DNA from 4 places in the Buttiauxella noackiae genome. Region 1 is predicted to be linked to each of the others. Evidence: predicted binding sites of a transcription regulator. Region 1 holds the regulator's gene; each other region holds the start of a gene.

Region 1 (4,215 bases):
GCGCGCGTTAGTTTTTCTAATAAAGGTGCCGCTTCTTCAATGGCTCGTGCGGCCGTATTGCGCGCCAGCTCGGATTGCGCATGGTTTTGCGTAAACTGTGCAAGTTGGCTTAGCCATTGTTGGTGCTGCTGGAGTTTGAGCTGTTCTGCCAGCCGTGTTTTTTCTTCTGTAGTGAGTGCCTGCAAACTCCCGGAAAGCTGCTGGCGCTGCTCTTCGCTTAACAGCGCGACACCTGCGGCCTGGGCTTGCAGGTTTTCAAGCTGGCTGCGCACATTCTTATGATTTTCGAACACCGCCGCAGAAACGGTGCCGTAGATTTCGGTGCCGGTGAGTTCTTCCAGCAGTGAGGCGCGGTCATTAGCATCGGCGTTTAAAAACGCGGCGAACTGGCCCTGGGAAAGCATCATCGAGCGGGTAAAACGGTCGTAATCCAGCCCGGTTAGCTTGGCGGTAAGATCGAGCTTATCTTTGACCTTATCGGCAACTATTTTGCCGCTGGCGACTTCGGCCAGCTCCACGCGCGGAGCTTGCAGATTGCCGTTTACCGCATTGCGCGCACGATTCTGGCTCCAGAATGCGCGATACGCCACGCCTTTGACTTCAAACTCCACTTCCGCCAGGCATTCGGCGGTATCCCGCGTCATCAGGTCATTTTGCGACTGGGAGACGGTATTGAGGCGCGGAGTTTTGTGATAAAGCGCGAGGCAGATCGCATCGAGCAGCGTGGTTTTCCCGGCACCGGTTGGCCCGGTAATCGCAAACAAGCCGTTGCTGGCAAAAGGCTCGCTGGTGAAATCAATTTTCCATTCCCCTTTCAGGGAGTTGAGGTTTTTTAACCGCAGGCTGAGAATTTTCATGCCTGTTCCTCCGCGTCATGCAGGCTTGCCACTGTCTGGGCAAACAGAGTGCGCAAACGTTGCGCGCGTTCTTCCGTGGTCTCTTCCTGAATCAGGCGGCGCTCAAAAACTTCTTCCACCGTCAGTTCACTCAGGGTTTCTTTGTGCTGCTGGGCGATAACGCGTTCACGCTGTTCTCGGCTGCGGCGCAGCAACACCACTTCAACGGGCAATGTTTCAGTGAGTTGCTGAATATGGCGCTGCATATCATGCAGATATTCATCGGTGGCGATTTCAATATCCAGCCACACTTTGGGCTCTGTGGGGGCATCGCGCCACTGCGTCAGCTGTTGTTCTATTTCGCTAAGAGAGCCTTTGATCACCGCCAGCGGCTGGCTGACGGGTACATTCAGCGCGTTGACTTCATGCAGTTTGCCTTCGGCAAATTCCACCAGATAAACGCTTTTGCTTTTGCCGGTTTCATCAAAACTTAATGGAATTGGCGAGCCGCTATAACGGATATGTTCAGTGCCGCCAATTAATTGCGCACGGTGAATATGGCCCAGCGCGATGTAATCCGCCTGCGGGAAGTGCTGCGCCGGGAAGGCATCGAGCGTGCCGATATAAATGTCGCGCACCGCATCGCTTTTGGTCACGCCGACCGTCGTTAAATGTCCGGTGGCAATAATCGGCAGCTTTGCATCAGCGCGTAAATCGCAGGCCGCGCTATAACACTGTTGATAATGCTCGCTGATGGCTTCCATTAATGAACGCTGTTTTTCATGGCCGGATAAACCCGCCTGGCTGCTTTGAATATCGCGTGGGCGCAAAAATGGAATAGGGCAGAGAATCGCACCGGGTTGACCACTTTTGGATTTTAGAACAATAGCTTGCTGGCTGGTATCATGGCGAGCACTGGCAATAACATATGTATTCAGGCACGCCATCAGTTCGCGGGATTCGTTAAGCGTCGCGACGGAGTCATGGTTTCCGGCCAGCACCACGAGTGAGCAGCCCGTTGCCTGGAGTTGCACCACAAAGCGGTTATATAGTTCACGCGCATAGCTCGGTGGCGAGCCGGTATCAAAAATATCGCCCGCGACAATTATGGCATCCACATCATGCTCGACTGCGGCTTTCAGCAACCATTCAAGAAACGCCTGGTGCTCAGGACCGCGGCTTTTGGTATAAAAATTTTGACCCAGATGCCAGTCTGATGTGTGAATAATGCGCATTACTTGTCCCGTGGTTCAAAAGCGTAGCCGCGATTATAAAGCGGATACGGAATAACGGCATAACTGAGTGTCATAATTCAAAGTGATGGGTCATCTGGCGGTCATGTTTTTCATAAATCTGTCATAAATCTGACGCATAATGGCGCCGCATTGAAACAACAATAATTATTCCTTGAGCAGGGCGAATCATGGCGAAGCGTATTTTAGTCGTAGAAGATGAAGCTCCAATCCGTGAAATGGTGAGCTTTGTGCTCGAGCAAAACGGTTTTCAACCTGTAGAAGCGGAAGATTATGACAGTGCAGTGAATCTGCTTATTGAACCCTTTCCTGACCTGATATTGCTGGATTGGATGTTGCCGGGTGGTTCGGGGATTCAGTTTATCAAGCACCTGAAACGTGAAGCATTAACCCGTGAAATACCGGTGATGATGCTGACGGCGCGTGGGGAAGAAGAAGATCGCGTGCGCGGCCTGGAAGTTGGGGCCGATGATTATATTACTAAGCCGTTTTCCCCGAAGGAGCTGGTGGCGCGAATTAAAGCTGTGATGCGGCGTATCTCGCCAATGGCGGTGGAAGAGGTAATTGAGATGCAAGGGCTGAGTCTGGACCCATCATCGCACCGGGTAATGACTGGCGAAAACCCACTGGATATGGGGCCAACCGAGTTTAAGTTATTACACTTCTTTATGACGCACCCGGAGCGTGTGTATAGCCGTGAGCAATTGCTTAACCATGTGTGGGGCACCAATGTTTATGTCGAAGACCGAACGGTGGACGTACATATTAGGCGGTTACGCAAAGCACTCGAACACAGTGGACATGACAGAATGGTACAAACAGTACGCGGTACGGGTTATCGGTTCTCAACCCGCTTTTAATTCCTTATCAGGAGAGTGACGCGTGCTGGAACGGTTGTCATGGAAAAGGCTGGTACTGGAGCTGGTGCTCTGTTGTATACCGGCCGTCATTTTAGGCCTTATTTTTGGTCATTTACCCTGGTTTTTATTACTGGCGGTCACTGGGCTGCTGGTTTGGCATTTCTGGAATTTGTTGCGTCTATCGTGGTGGTTATGGGTTGATCGCAGCATGACGCCTCCTCCGGGGCGGGGGAGTTGGGATCCATTGCTCTACGGCCTTCACCAGATGCAGTTGCGTAATAAAAAACGCCGCAAAGAGTTAGGTAACCTGATTAAGCGCTTTCGTAGCGGTGCGGAATCATTGCCTGATGCGGTTGTGCTGACCACCGAAGAAGGGACGATTTTTTGGTGTAATGGTCTTGCTCAACAGTTATTAGGGTTGCGCTGGCCGGACGATAACGGGCAGAACATCCTTAATTTGCTGCGATACCCGGAATTTACCCGCTATTTGTCACAAAAAGATTTTTCCCGCCCACTGACACTTGTGCTCAATAATGGCCGTCATCTGGAATTTCGCGTAATGCCATACAGCGACGAACAGTGGCTGTTGGTGGCGCGTGATGTGACTCAGATGCACCAGCTTGAAGGGGCGCGCCGTAACTTTTTTGCCAACGTCAGCCATGAACTGCGGACACCATTGACAGTGCTGCAAGGTTACCTGGAAATGATGCAGGATCAGGCGCTTGAAGGGCCATTGCGGGACAAAGCGCTAGGTACCATGCGTGAACAAACTTCACGAATGGAAGGCCTGGTTAAGCAACTTCTGACACTGTCAAAAATTGAAGCAGCCCCGGCGATGGTGCTCAATGAAAAGATTGATGTCCCACTGATGTTGCGTGTGGTGGAGCGCGAAGCGCAGACTCTCAGCCAACAAAGACAGACGTTAGAGTTTGATATCGACTCAACCTTGAAAGTGTTTGGTAATGAAGAACAATTGCGCAGTGCGATTTCGAACCTCGTTTACAACGCGGTAAACCATACGCCAGAGGGCACATATATTACGGTGAGCTGGAAACGGATTGCAGGTGGTGCGTGTTTTAGTGTTGAAGATACGGGGCCTGGCATTTCAGCTGAACATATTCCGCGCCTGACTGAGCGTTTTTACCGCGTAGATAAAGCGCGTTCACGGCAAACCGGTGGTAGCGGGCTGGGGCTTGCGATAGTGAAACATGCTTTGAGCCACCACGACGCACGCCTGCACATTGAAAGCCAGTTGGGTAAAGGAAC
Region 2 (4,215 bases), on a different contig from region 1:
AGTGCCGCAGTCAAACGATCCAGATCGCTAAGTTGGTTCTGCAACTCGCTGACTTTGATTGTTTTATCTTTGTCATCCATGCCTTTGTTGTCCTTCACTCCCTGCATTTGTTTAAACAGTGCCAGCTGGCGAATCGGCACCAGTTGCAGGTCGCTGGATGGACGGAACGGAGCCCAACCGAGACGAGTCAGGACCTCTTTCTCTTCCGGTGTTTTGCCGTAAGTCATAAAGAAGTCGTAGATCTTGTCTTTTGTGGTTTCAGACAGGTTTTTACGCCATGCGATTGGGTCACCTGGAATCAGTGGCGATTTCCAGATGACTTTCAGTTCTTTAAGTTTTTCAGGTGCGGACGTTTTCAGTTTTTCGAGGTTTTCGGTGTTGTTGGTTGCCACGTCGACTTGCTTGTTGGCAACGGCCAGGGCGTTGGTTTCATGGCTGGCATTCACAGAGCGTTTAAACTCACTCACCGATGCGTTGTTCTTGGCGAAAACGTAGTATCCCGGGACGAGGTAACCAGAAGTAGAGTTCGGGTCACCGTTGCCGAAAGTCAGCTCTTTGCGTTTTGCCAGCATGTCTTGCAGGTTGTTGATTGGGCTGTCTTTGTTAACGATAAGCACGCTCCAGTAACCCGGGCTGCCATCTACTGCTACCGTCTGAGCAAATACCTGACCGTTAGCGCGGTCAACTGCTTCCATGGCCGAAAGGTTGCCGTACCAGGCGATATCAACTTTGTTAAAGCGCATCCCCTGGATAATCCCTGCGTAGTCCGGAGCGAAGAAAGCATTCACTTTCATGCCCAGTTTCTTCTCCATATCCTTCAGGAACGGGTCCCACTGCGGTTTCAGGTTTTGTTGTGATTCAGTCGAGATGATGCCGAAGTTCAGGGACTTTTCTTGTTCATCCGCATGGGCGGTGCTGAACAGAGTGCTGACGCTTAGCAGGCTGGTAAAGGCGAGGGCGGCAACTTTTTTGTAGCTCATGGCTGACTGTTCCTTGAAAGAGATAACAAAGTTGTTAAGCAGCAACCGCATCAACGCGATTCATGCTGCGGTAAAGATTGCCCAGACGTTCGTTGTCGAACTCAGAGCTGCTTCCGTCGTAAAACACATGACCCTGACGCAGAGCGACGATGCGTTCGCAGTAGCGCAGGGCGTAGTCCACCTGATGCAGCGTCACCACTACGGTGATGCCATCCAGGCGGTTAATGTCGTGTAGCGTTTCCATAACAATGCGTGCTGATTCCGGGTCGAGTGAGGCAATGGGTTCATCGGCCAGAATCACTTTTGCTTGCTGCATCAGCGCACGGGCAATCGCCACGCGCTGTTGCTGCCCACCGGACAGGGTGGATACACGTTGATACGCAAATTGCGTCATGCCGACGCGGGTCAGCGCCTGCAACGCACGTTGCTTTTGTTCGCGGGTAAACCAGTTAAAACAGGTGCGCCAGAACGGCGTGGAACCCAGTGCGCCAATCAGTACGTTTTCCAGTACTGTCAGGCGGTTCACCAGGTTGAACTGCTGGAAAATGTAGCCGGTGTGAGCACGACTCTTACGAATATCACTTGCCAGACGGCCCGCTTTTTGGACGGTGCGGCCTAGCAATTCAACGTGACAATGAGCTGATTTATCAGAAGTAATCAGACCGCTCAGATGGCGTAAGAGGGTGGATTTGCCTGAACCTGACGGCCCCAGCAGAGCGACCATCTCACCTTCATTTACTTCCAAATCAACAGCATTTAATGCCTGATGCTGGTTGAAGGTTTTGCTCAATTTGTTGACGCGAATAATTGTTTGCATCATTCAGGCTCCTTAAAAAGTTGCCTCATGGTGCCGATAGAATGTGACGATTTTGTTAAAGATAAGTTTCGATATGATGAAGAGTGAGCGGGAGCCTGGAAGTCATCAGGCTAATCAACTATTTGTCGTATTGTTTCACGCTTCGTTTTTGTCTTTGCTTACAGATACCCGTCGGTCGTTGGGAAAGCAGCGATGAGCAAAAACATTATTTTTTGTGCCGATGGCACATGGACCGCTCCCGGTGTAGAAAATCAAGCGGATGACGAAGCCGCAGCGAGTAACGTTTATCAATTGTTTGTTGATTTAAAAGGCACGGTTGATAAGCAAAGTTTGTTGTTAGCCAATGAGCAAGAAAAGATCCTGACCAATAGCAGCGGCGGGATCGTACAAGTTGCCAAGTACATTTATGGTAAGGGCGATCCGCATAATGGTCTGGTGAAACGCCTCGGAGGTGCTTTTGGCGCCGAGTTGATCGTACCGATCATTCGCGGGTATACCTTTATTAGTCGACACTGGCAGGCGGGCGATCGTATCTATCTGGTGGGATTTAGCCAGGGTGCTTATACCGCGCGAGTGCTGGCGCAGATGATTATCGACCGTGGTTTATTAAATCGTGAAAAGCTGAATTTAAATGCTCGCAATAAAGATGAAGCGTGGCGTTTTGCTTCATCCGTATGGGCGCAATATCTTGCTCATGCTCCGGATATGAGCCCCAGCCTTTTGGGCGGTGTGGTGCGTGAGCTGCCGGGATTTTTTTGTGACAGCGTAGACCCAACCTGCATAACTCGACCGGCGTCCATCGAAGCGGTAGCGGTGTGGGAAACCGTTGGGCAGATGGGCATTCCCAAGTATTTCAATGATAAGCGGTATAACGTTTTTCGTTTTAACAATACTGAGCTGCACTCACGGGTTAAATACGGCCTTCAGGCCATTGCCATTGACGAGCAACGCCTCGATTTAGCACCGGTGCTGTGGGATAACCGCGATCGTATTTTGCAGGTGATGTTTCCCGGTATTCATCATGATGTCGGTGGGGGCTATATTGGCACGGACGAGGACCGCAGCTTGTCGAATGGTGCATACCTTTGGATGCACGATGCACTCGACGATTTGGGCGTTAATCTGGCACCCAGCGAAGTGGTGGCCGACCCCCTTGGGCCGCTGCATTGTGACTGGTATCCACCCACGCGCTATCTGCGCATTATGCCCCGGCAACTTCCGCCACCGATCACTTCATCTATGATGGTTCACCAGTCGGTGATTGAGCGTCTTAGTGGTGGTGCAACGTTACTTCAGCAGTCGGCAATCAATGGGGAATGGCTGAGTGGTTCATATAGCCCGCAGCCTTTGCAGGATTATCTGCGCGGGGAAGGTGCTATCCCCATTAACTGGGCGATTGCGCGGTAAAAAGATTGAGAATGGGTTGCGTAGGTGGATAAGCGCAAGCGTCATCCACCATTTTCGTCAGATTTGTCGGATGACGCTGCGCTTATCCGACCTACGTTTGGCATCAGGTCGAACTGGTTACATCGGTTTTTCGACATTCACCATCCATGGAATACCGTATTTATCGGTAAGCATACCGAAGCCTTTTGCCCAGAATGTTTCGCTCCATGGCATGGTGACCTCACCACCTGCGGAAAGGTTGTCGAACCAACGTTTTCCCTCACTGACATCTTTGCTGGATAAACTCAGCGAGTAGCCCGCGTGTTTTACTTTATCGGCGGCCATATTGCCGTCGCTCATCATCACTTCACCATCGCCAATGCGCACATTGGCATGCATGATTTTATCGTCCGGCCAGTTAAAACCGCTGCTGCATCCTTCAGCCGACTGATTCTCGTCTTTTGGCATTTCACCAAAAGTCATTTTAAACAACAGCTCAGCACCGATGGCTTGTTTGTAGAACTCAATCGCTTCTTCACAGGTGCCGTCAAAAAAGATGTAGGGGCTTACAGACATGGCTAATTCCTCATAATGCGGAGTGCACAAGAAGTTTAGTTGGGGGAAGTTGGGCAAGCCAGGCGGGGGAGGGTGGTTTTTCTCCTCTCCCGGGGGAGAGGAAAACTTACTTAGTTCTTCTTAACGAACTCAGATTTCAGCTTCATTTGGCCGAAACCATCAATCTTGCAATCGATGTTATGGTCGCCTTCAACCAGACGGATACCTTTTACTTTAGTACCAATCTTCAACATTGAAGAGCTGCCTTTGACCTTCAGATCTTTAATTACAGTGACGTTATCACCGTCAACTAACAGGTTGCCGTTGGCATCTTTAACTACCAGTTGATCGTTGTCTGCTGCAGGTTCGGCATCATTCCATTCATGCGCACATTCCGGGCAGATAAACATACCGTTGTCTTCGTAGGTGTACTCGGAATTGCATTTAGGGCAATGAGGGAGTGTCATCGTCATATCC
Region 3 (4,215 bases), 280 kb from region 1:
AGCGCTGCTGACGCTGATTGGCGGCGCGGTGCTGTGTACGGTTCTGCTGCCCACATCCGGGCTGCTGGCGCTGGTAATCACAATACTGGCGATGTATGGCCTTGGCCTGATGTTAAAGCGCACGCTCGGCGGGCAAACAGGTGACACGTTAGGCGCGGCTATCGAATTAGGCGAGCTGGTGTTTTTGTTGGCACTGCTGCGTTGATTGTCGGATGACGCTGCGCTTATCCGACCTACGAAATGAGCTGAGGTCGGGTGGATAAACGCAGCGTCATCCACCATTATTTATCCCGATTCTAAAGAGAAAAAAATGCAAACACTGAACTCCCTTTTGGCAATGATTTCTCCGCTTGATAGCGAAGCAATGTCACGCGCACAACAACATATCGACGGCCTGCTTAAACCGTTCGGCAGCCTCGGGCGTCTTGAAGCATTAGCGGTGCAGCTGGCAGGAATGCCAGGTATGAAAAATGGCCTGAACACTAAACGCAAATCAATCTTCGTGATGTGTGCCGACCACGGTGTATATGCCGAAGGTGTGGCTATTTCACCGCAAATTGTCACTGCTATTCAGGCGATGAACATGACGCGCCACAACACTGGCGTGTGTGTCCTGGGCGCGACTGTCGGTGCGGATATTCATGTGGTCGATGTTGGTATCGACAGCGATGTTCTGCCAGGTGTACTGGATATGAAGGTGGCACGCGGCAGTGGCAATATTGCGCAAGGCCCGGCGATGAGTCGTGAGCAAGCTGAAAATCTGCTGCTGGCAACCATGCAACTCACCATTCAGAAAGCCGCTGAAGGTGTAACGCTGTTTGGTGTGGGTGAACTGGGTATGGCCAATACCACGCCTGCGGCAGCGATGGTCAGCGTGTTCACCGATAGCTCACCGGATGACGTTGTTGGTATGGGCGCTAACTTCCCAGTCGACCAGATGCATCACAAAATTTCCGTAGTACGTAAAGCGATTGAAACCAATCAACCTGATGCAGCTGATGGTATTGATGTGCTGGCCAAAGTGGGTGGTTTCGACCTGGTAGGGATGACAGGGGTGATGTTAGGTGCAGCGGCTGCTGGCCTGCCGGTCGTTCTCGACGGTTTCTTGTCGTATGCCTCAGCACTCGCGGCCTGCCAGATTGCACCCGGTGTGCGTGATTACCTAATCCCGTCGCATTTATCTGCGGAAAAAGGTGCGGTTATCGCGATGAATAAATTAGGGTTGGAGCCGTATTTGCAAATGGGTATGCGTTTAGGTGAAGGCAGTGGTGCGGCACTGGCAATGCATCTGGTGGATGCGGCATGCGCAATGCACAACAATATGGGATCGCTTGCGGACAGCAATATTGTGTTGCCGGGCTAAGGATTCAGAGTCGTAAATCGGTGGATGGCGCTAATCGCTTATCCACCCTACAACGGCTAAAAAAATCAATCAGTTGTAGGTCGGGTAAGCGCAGCGCCACCCGACACTCACAGATGGTTTATTTCACTTTCACCAACGTGCGGCCCTGAATCTCATTGCTCATAAAGCTTTCGGCAACTTGTGGCGCCTGCTCCAGGCTAATTTCTGTTGTCGCAGTTTCATAGAAGCTCTCTGGCAATAACTCAGCAAGGCGTTTCCATGCAGCGATGCGACGAACTTGCGGGGCACTCACCGAATCTACACCTTGCAGGCGCACGTTACGCAGAATGAATGGCATCACCGTTGTTGGCAGTGAGAACCCTCCCGCGAGGCCACAGGCCGCGACACAACCTGAGTAGTTCATCTGTGCGAGCAGTTTGGCGAGCACATTGCCACCTACGGTATCTACCGCGCCAGCCCACACTTGTTTTTCCAGCGGACGAGTTTCAGCGAATTCACTGCGTGGCAGAATGCGGCTGGCACCTAACTGGCGCAGATAGTCGTGTGTGGATTCCCGGCCAGAAACAGCGGCAACCTGGTAGCCCAAAGCATGCAGCAGAGCGATTGCAGTACTGCCTACGCCGCCGCTGGCACCGGTTACAACCACTTCACCGCTTTCTGGCGTAATACCTGCATCTTCCAGCGCCATCACGCACAGCATGGCAGTAAATCCAGCGGTACCAACGATCATCGCTTTACGTGCGCTAAGGCCAGCAGGCAGGGGAACCAGCCATTCGGATTTCACACGCGCTTGTTCAGCAAGGCCGCCCCAATGATTTTCGCCCACACCCCAGCCGGTCAACACCACTTCCTGACCTACGCTGAAATTAGCATCATCACTACTCGCCACGCGGCCTGCGAAATCAATCCCCGGAACCATCGGGAAGTTACGGATGATTTTGCCTGTGCCGGTGATCGCCAGCGCATCTTTATAGTTCAGGCTTGACCACTCAACATCAACCAGCACATTTCCCAGATCGATTGCCGGCTCAGAGATTTGTTTTACCTCTGCCAGAGTCTTGCCTTCAACTTGCTCAAGTACGACTGCTTTCATGGTGATTCCTCATTCGTTGGGCCGGGTATTCCAGCCTAATTGTTTCTGATGCCCAACACGGTATACCCGAAGCACCTGAGAATAAAGAATACCAACAATATTCCTGTGTAAATGGCTGCTTTTTAGCAGGTTATAAGATTTTCATATTTTAACTTTTGGCCCTGTCACTCGTATGTTTGAAACAAAAGTTTCTAACCGTTGTGACAAAAGTTTCACATATGCCCGCGGGGCAGTTTCAGCACCTTCTGAGGAGATAAGCATGCGCGTCATTCGACTTACAACCGCTGTAGCCCTGGTACTGGCAAGTGCGCATGCGAGTGCGCTGGATAAGCTAAAACTGCAACTCGACTGGATGCCAAATGGCGGTGATAAAGCATTCGTTTTTGTTGGTGTCCAGGAAGGTTTTTACGCAGCCGAAGGGCTGGATGTCGCCATATTACCGGGCCGTGGCAGCAGCGACACGCTGACGAAAATTGCTTCAGGTGCGGCTGATGTGGGAACTGGCGGGATTGCTTCTTTAATGATGGCGCAGGCCGAAGGCGGTATTCCGGTGAAAGCCATCATGAGCATCTACTCAAAACAACCGGATGCGATCTACTCGTGGCAGGGCAGCGGTGTAACCGATATGAAAAGCCTGAAAGGCAAAACGCTTGGCATTCCAACGTTCTCTGCGTCTAACGCTTTATTGCCGATCATGTTGCAAAACAATGGTGTTGACCCCGATAGCGTAAAACAGATCAAAGCGGACCCGGGCACGTTGGTGCCAATGCTTGCGCAGGGACGTGTTGATGGTGTTGTGGTGTGGTCAACGAACCGCCCGAACATTGAAGCGACGCTGGCTCAGGTGAGTAAAAAACCGCTTGAACTGGCCTGGAGCGATTACGGCCTCGATGGCTACGGCTTGTCGTTCTTTGCTTCCGATAAGCTCATCAAAGAAAAGCCGGATGTTGTAGCGCGTTTCGTCCGGGCTTCCAAAAAGTCTATCGAATTTAGCCTCGCGCATCCGGATAAAGCCGCCGCTGACCAAAAAGCGATGGTGCCTGAAGCTGATGTTGCAATGCTGAAAGCCGATTTCGATGTCACAAAACCGCTGATTAACAATGAAATTAGCCAGCGCGATGGCCTGGGGCAATTTGACTCAACGCTCCTGAAACACACGTGGGAATGGGTGGCGAAATCAATGAAATATCCGAGCGATAAAGTAACCCCGGAAACTCTGGTCGACCGTAGTTTTCTCGCACAATAAGGGAATGTTATGCAGCCTGTTATAGAGCTTAGTCATGTCAATCAGACGTTTATATCTGCTGATGGTACCAGGGTTACGGCACTTGATGAGGTGAATCTGACGCTACGCCGCCACGAATTCGTCTCATTTATTGGTCCGTCAGGCTGCGGAAAATCGACCATTTTACGTTTGATTGCCGGGTTGCTCAAACCGAGCAGCGGCATGATTTCTGTATATGGCAAGCCGGTGACCGAACCGCGTGATGAAATGGGGTTTGTGTTCCAGAAACCGACGTTGCTGCCGTGGCTCACTGTGCTCGATAACATCACTTTTCCGATGAAACACAAGTATGGCCGCGTGGATGCTAAAGATACCGCGCGTGGGTATGAATTGCTGGAAATGACAGGGCTGACGCAGTTTGCCAATAAGCGACCGGCGGAATTGTCAGGCGGCATGCAGCAGCGTGTTTCTATTGCTCGCTCTTTGCTGCATGACCCGGATATTTTGCTGATGGATGAACCGTTTTCCGCTCTT
Region 4 (4,215 bases), on a different contig from region 1:
CGTAACGGCGAATATTTGAAGTAGTCGTAAGTCGCAATGAAAAAGCGTGCCATCGCTGGCACGCTTTTTTTATGCCTGTGATGGCGTAGGTTGGGACATGCGCAAACTGCTGACAATAGCTGCGATGGTTGCAAAGCTCCCTGCCAGTAACAGCGAGGCATGCGTTCCGTGAGTCGCGAAAAGGTTGAACATCAGAGCCACCAGAGCTGCACCGCAACTCTGGCCTAACAATCGAGCCGTGCCTAACATGCCACTGGCACCGCCGCTGCGGTTACGCGGTGCTGAAGAAATAATGGTGTGGTTATTCGGTGACTGGAACAAACCGAAACCAGCGCCACACAAAAGCATGCGCCAGATGATATCGATATCGGTAGGGTTGTGCGGTAACAACGCCAAAGCAAATAAACCGAATGCCATAACAACAAGCCCGAGTCCACCCAGCAGCCCTGCATGTACTCGTCCAATCAAATGACCAGCAACAGGTGCCATTATCATTGTTGCAATTGGCCATGGTGTGAGAAGCAGACCCGTTTCTACTTCGCTGCGTCCCAATGTTGATTGCAAGAAAAAGGGAAGCGAAACCATCGCTAACATTTGAGCGGCGAAGGAACATACGGACGTTCCCATAGATAATGAAAACACAGGAATACGCAATAAATCTACGGGTAACAGAGGGAAGGGGAGTTTCAATTGACGGCGAATAAAGAAGAAGCCAATCACACTTAATGCAACGAGCTCTGAAATGATCAGCCAGCCTGACTGCCCTTGGGCGAAACCGCTAATTGCCGAGATCAACAGGCCGAACGTCAAGGCATTCATAATCGCGCTGGGAATATCGAAGCGTTGGCCCTGTGATTTTTGTTGATTGGGAGGCAGAAAACGAATTGCTAACAATAGCGCGAGAATGCCAATTGGCACATTAATCAAAAACAGCCATTTCCACGATGCAACAGAAAGAATAGCTGCGGCAATAGTTGGCCCGGCAGCTGAGGATACGGCGACAATAAACGAGTTAATCCCCATTCCACGACCGAGATATTTTTGCGGATAGATAAGCCTAATCAGAGCAGTATTGACGCTCATTAATGCGGCACCGCCAAAGCCCTGAAGCACACGAGCGAATGTTAACATGGGCAATGAATTCGACAGCGCACAAAACAGTGATGTCATGCAGAACAAAATCAGCCCGCATTGATATATCCGGCGATAGCCAAAAATGTCGCCTAAGAATGACATCGACAGTAACGAAACAATTATTGCGATTTGATAGCTATTCACTATCCAGATTGATTCTGCCGGGCTGGCGTTTAGTTCTCGGGCAATAGTTGGAAGTGCTACGTTTGCGATCACGCCATCCAGAACTGCCATTGTGATACCCAACGCAATGGCCAAAATAGCACCATAGCGCTGCGGTAATGGAAGACCATCAGCAAGGGTTTTATCCATAAGGGAAATTTAAATTCATGGGTGATTTATACGAAGAGCAATAATAATAGCACTAAATTTAAGGGATATGTCGCAGATTTGTAACGAAATAGAATAGATTCATTGCGATGACATGGTAGTCAACTTATACTAAAAACCAGTTCTGATTTTTATAAAACAAATGCGATCGAGGTGATTTAATGGCTATCGCAGATCTGGATAAACAACCTGATTCTGTCTCTTCTGTCCTGAAAGTTTTTGGCATTTTACAGGCGCTTGGCGAAGAACGCGAAATTGGTATTACTGAATTATCGCAACGCGTAATGATGTCAAAAAGCACCGTCTATCGCTTTTTGCAGACTATGAAATCCCTGGGTTATGTCGCTCAGGAAGGCGAATCTGAAAAATACTCGCTTACCCTAAAGCTGTTTGAGCTTGGTGCGCGTGCATTGCAGAACGTTGATTTAATTCGTAGCGCAGACATTCAAATGCGAGAGTTATCGCGTCTGACGAAAGAAACCATCCACTTGGGTGCGTTGGATGAAGACAGTATTGTCTATATCCATAAGATTGACTCTATGTACAACCTGCGCATGTACTCGCGCATCGGTCGTCGTAACCCGTTGTACAGCACCGCGATTGGTAAGGTGCTTCTGGCGTGGCGCGATCGCAATGAAGTGCGTGAAATCCTTGCTGATGTGGAATATAACCGCAGCACTGAGCGTACTATCATGAGCACTGACGAATTGTTGGACGTTCTGGATACCGTGCGTGAGCAGGGCTACGGTGAAGATAACCAAGAACAGGAAGAAGGTTTACGCTGCATCGGCGTACCTGTTTTTGACCGATTTGGTGTCGTTATTGCTGGTTTGAGTATTTCATTCCCGACACTTCGTTTTTCTGAAGACAGGCTCCATGAATATGTAGCGATGCTTCATGACGCAGCCCGAACTATTTCTGAACAAATGGGTTATCACGAGTATCCATTCTGATGAAATAGAAAACGCCGCTATTAAGCGGCGTTTTCTTTATACATTCCTAGTTACCCGTATCGATAACTTCATCACTTTTACGCAATACTGGGCAATCGCTAAGTCCGATAATTCCACTACTGGTATGAACAAATTGTGCTGTGGTGACATTTCGAGCGGTCAGGTATTTGCATTGAAGCCCCATACCTGCAGCATTTTCATGACTTCCAATCAAAACTCCATATCCCGAGAGGAGCAAACCGATCCACAAAAGCGCTATTACAATAATAGTGCGGATCACAATACGCATAGGTACCTCTTATTATTAAGTAATTAGACTTCTAAGCGTAGCGGATTGCACTGTAGTAGCAATGTGATGATTCTTAAATAATATGAGTGAGAGTTATGTGTGGTTTAGGCTGTCTATGTAAGACTTTACAATAAATAGGAAAGAGGTGGAGAGTTGTAGTGAGAAAGTACAGATGGCTTATACTGATTGCGGTTTTTTTCGTCTGTTTGCTGCTGTGGACCCAAATGGTCAATGTCATGTGTGATCAGGATGTACAATTTTTCAGCGGCATTTGTACCATTAATAAATTTATTCCTTGGTAGTGTGTTTTTATCCACATAGTGCTTACCTTAAGGCCCGGCAGGTGTAGAATAGCGCGTTTTGCTGAGGTGGTAATATGAACGAATTAAGTGTTGGCGCGTTGAATATCGTGTCCCTGACAGTTTCCCTGGTGGTACTAGTTATTGGACTCGTAATGTGGTTCTTTGTTAACCGCGCGAGTAGCCGCACCAATGAACAGATCGAGCTTCTTGAAGAGTTGCTGGATCAGCAAAAGCGCCAGACTGCTCTGTTACGACGTTTGTGTGAAGCGAACGAGCCTGAAGTCGTTAAGGAAGAACCAGAAGTTGCGAAGGAAGATGATGAAGTCGAAGACGATTTTATTCGTCTGGTTGCTGAGCGCTAATCCTGATTAACCTGTTTGTGTTGCTGCGGAGTAACCATGCGGTGGAAAAATCCCTGGTTTGATCCTCTAAAATCTCATCACCAAATTGACGGTTTTCGTAATCTGGAGTCAAGCCTACGAAAACCGGGTGATGTTGAACGCTGGCGAAAAGAGCGAAAAGCACAGGGATTACCTCATCCTCCGAGCGATGGTTATGCCGCTTTTACGGAGCGGTGGTGTCAGAAGGTCGAGCTTAAAGGACAGGATGACCGGTTATGGTGGCTAGGACATGCAACAGTATTATTGCGTATTAATGGCAAATATTTACTGACAGACCCTGTATTGTCCCGACGGGCTTCACCTTTATCATTTGCTGGACCCAAACGTAAGACTCCAACCCCAATTCATATCAATGATTTGCATCAGCTTGATGCAGTTTTGATTTCACATAATCATTACGATCATCTGGATTACTCCACGATTCGACAGATTTCCCGTCATTTCCCCAACACTCATTTCTTTGTCCCATTGGGCTTAAAATCGTGGTTTACCCGTCGGGGCATTCACCAGGTCACAGAGCTTGATTGGTGGCAGAGCTTTAGCTGGCAGGAAATGATCTTTACTTCGGTACCGGCGCAACACTGGAGCATGCGCTCATTCTGGGATCGTAACCGGAGTTTGTGGTGTGGATGGATTATCGAAAGTAGCCATTTACGGATATGGTTTAGCGGTGATACGGGTTATACAGCAGGCCTTGCTGATATTGCTTTGTTCAGAGGCCCCCTGGATGTTGCATTGATACCAATAGGTGCTTATTCTCCACGCTGGTTCATGAGTAGCCACCATATGGATCCGCAGCAGGCCGT

What was found. The regulator PhoB, encoded in region 1, activates phosphate uptake and scavenging genes when phosphate is short. The targets are predictions, from matches to a motif close to CTGTCATAAAACTGNCNNAT.
Region 2: a site for PhoB is predicted at 1,839-1,858, ahead of phnC (phosphonate ABC transporter ATP-binding protein). Genes of this name have one in related genera too.
Region 3: a site for PhoB is predicted at 2,655-2,674, ahead of acuI (acrylyl-CoA reductase (NADPH)). Genes of this name have one in related genera too.
Region 4: a site for PhoB is predicted at 1,514-1,533, ahead of kdgR (DNA-binding transcriptional regulator KdgR). Genes of this name have one in related genera too.

What each region holds. Positions count from the first base shown of each region.
Region 1 covers NZ_JPRU01000002.1:451,106-455,320, forward strand. The annotation lists gene sbcC (exonuclease subunit SbcC) at 1-857, opposite strand, end outside; gene sbcD (exonuclease subunit SbcD) at 854-2,071, opposite strand; gene phoB (phosphate response regulator transcription factor PhoB) at 2,260-2,949, shown strand; gene phoR (phosphate regulon sensor histidine kinase PhoR) at 2,972-4,215, shown strand, end outside.
Region 2 covers NZ_JPRU01000001.1:22,500-26,714, reverse strand. The annotation lists gene phnD (phosphonate ABC transporter substrate-binding protein) at 1-980, opposite strand, end outside; gene phnC (phosphonate ABC transporter ATP-binding protein) at 1,015-1,797, opposite strand; gene IX31_RS00055 (phospholipase effector Tle1 domain-containing protein) at 1,990-3,204, shown strand; gene yjdN (VOC family metalloprotein YjdN) at 3,322-3,759, opposite strand; gene IX31_RS00045 (zinc ribbon domain-containing protein YjdM) at 3,870-4,205, opposite strand.
Region 3 covers NZ_JPRU01000002.1:732,913-737,127, reverse strand. The annotation lists gene cobS (adenosylcobinamide-GDP ribazoletransferase) at 1-205, shown strand, start outside; gene cobT (nicotinate-nucleotide--dimethylbenzimidazole phosphoribosyltransferase) at 311-1,363, shown strand; gene acuI (acrylyl-CoA reductase (NADPH)) at 1,482-2,456, opposite strand; gene IX31_RS11875 (ABC transporter substrate-binding protein) at 2,716-3,702, shown strand; gene IX31_RS11870 (ABC transporter ATP-binding protein) at 3,712-4,215, shown strand, end outside.
Region 4 covers NZ_JPRU01000001.1:176,988-181,202, forward strand. The annotation lists gene htpX (protease HtpX) at 1-24, shown strand, start outside; gene IX31_RS00760 (MFS transporter) at 70-1,446, opposite strand; gene kdgR (DNA-binding transcriptional regulator KdgR) at 1,626-2,417, shown strand; gene IX31_RS00770 (YobH family protein) at 2,464-2,706, opposite strand; gene mgrB (PhoP/PhoQ regulatory lipoprotein MgrB) at 2,865-3,008, shown strand; gene IX31_RS00775 (YebO family protein) at 3,083-3,370, shown strand; gene IX31_RS00780 (MBL fold metallo-hydrolase) at 3,407-4,215, shown strand, end outside.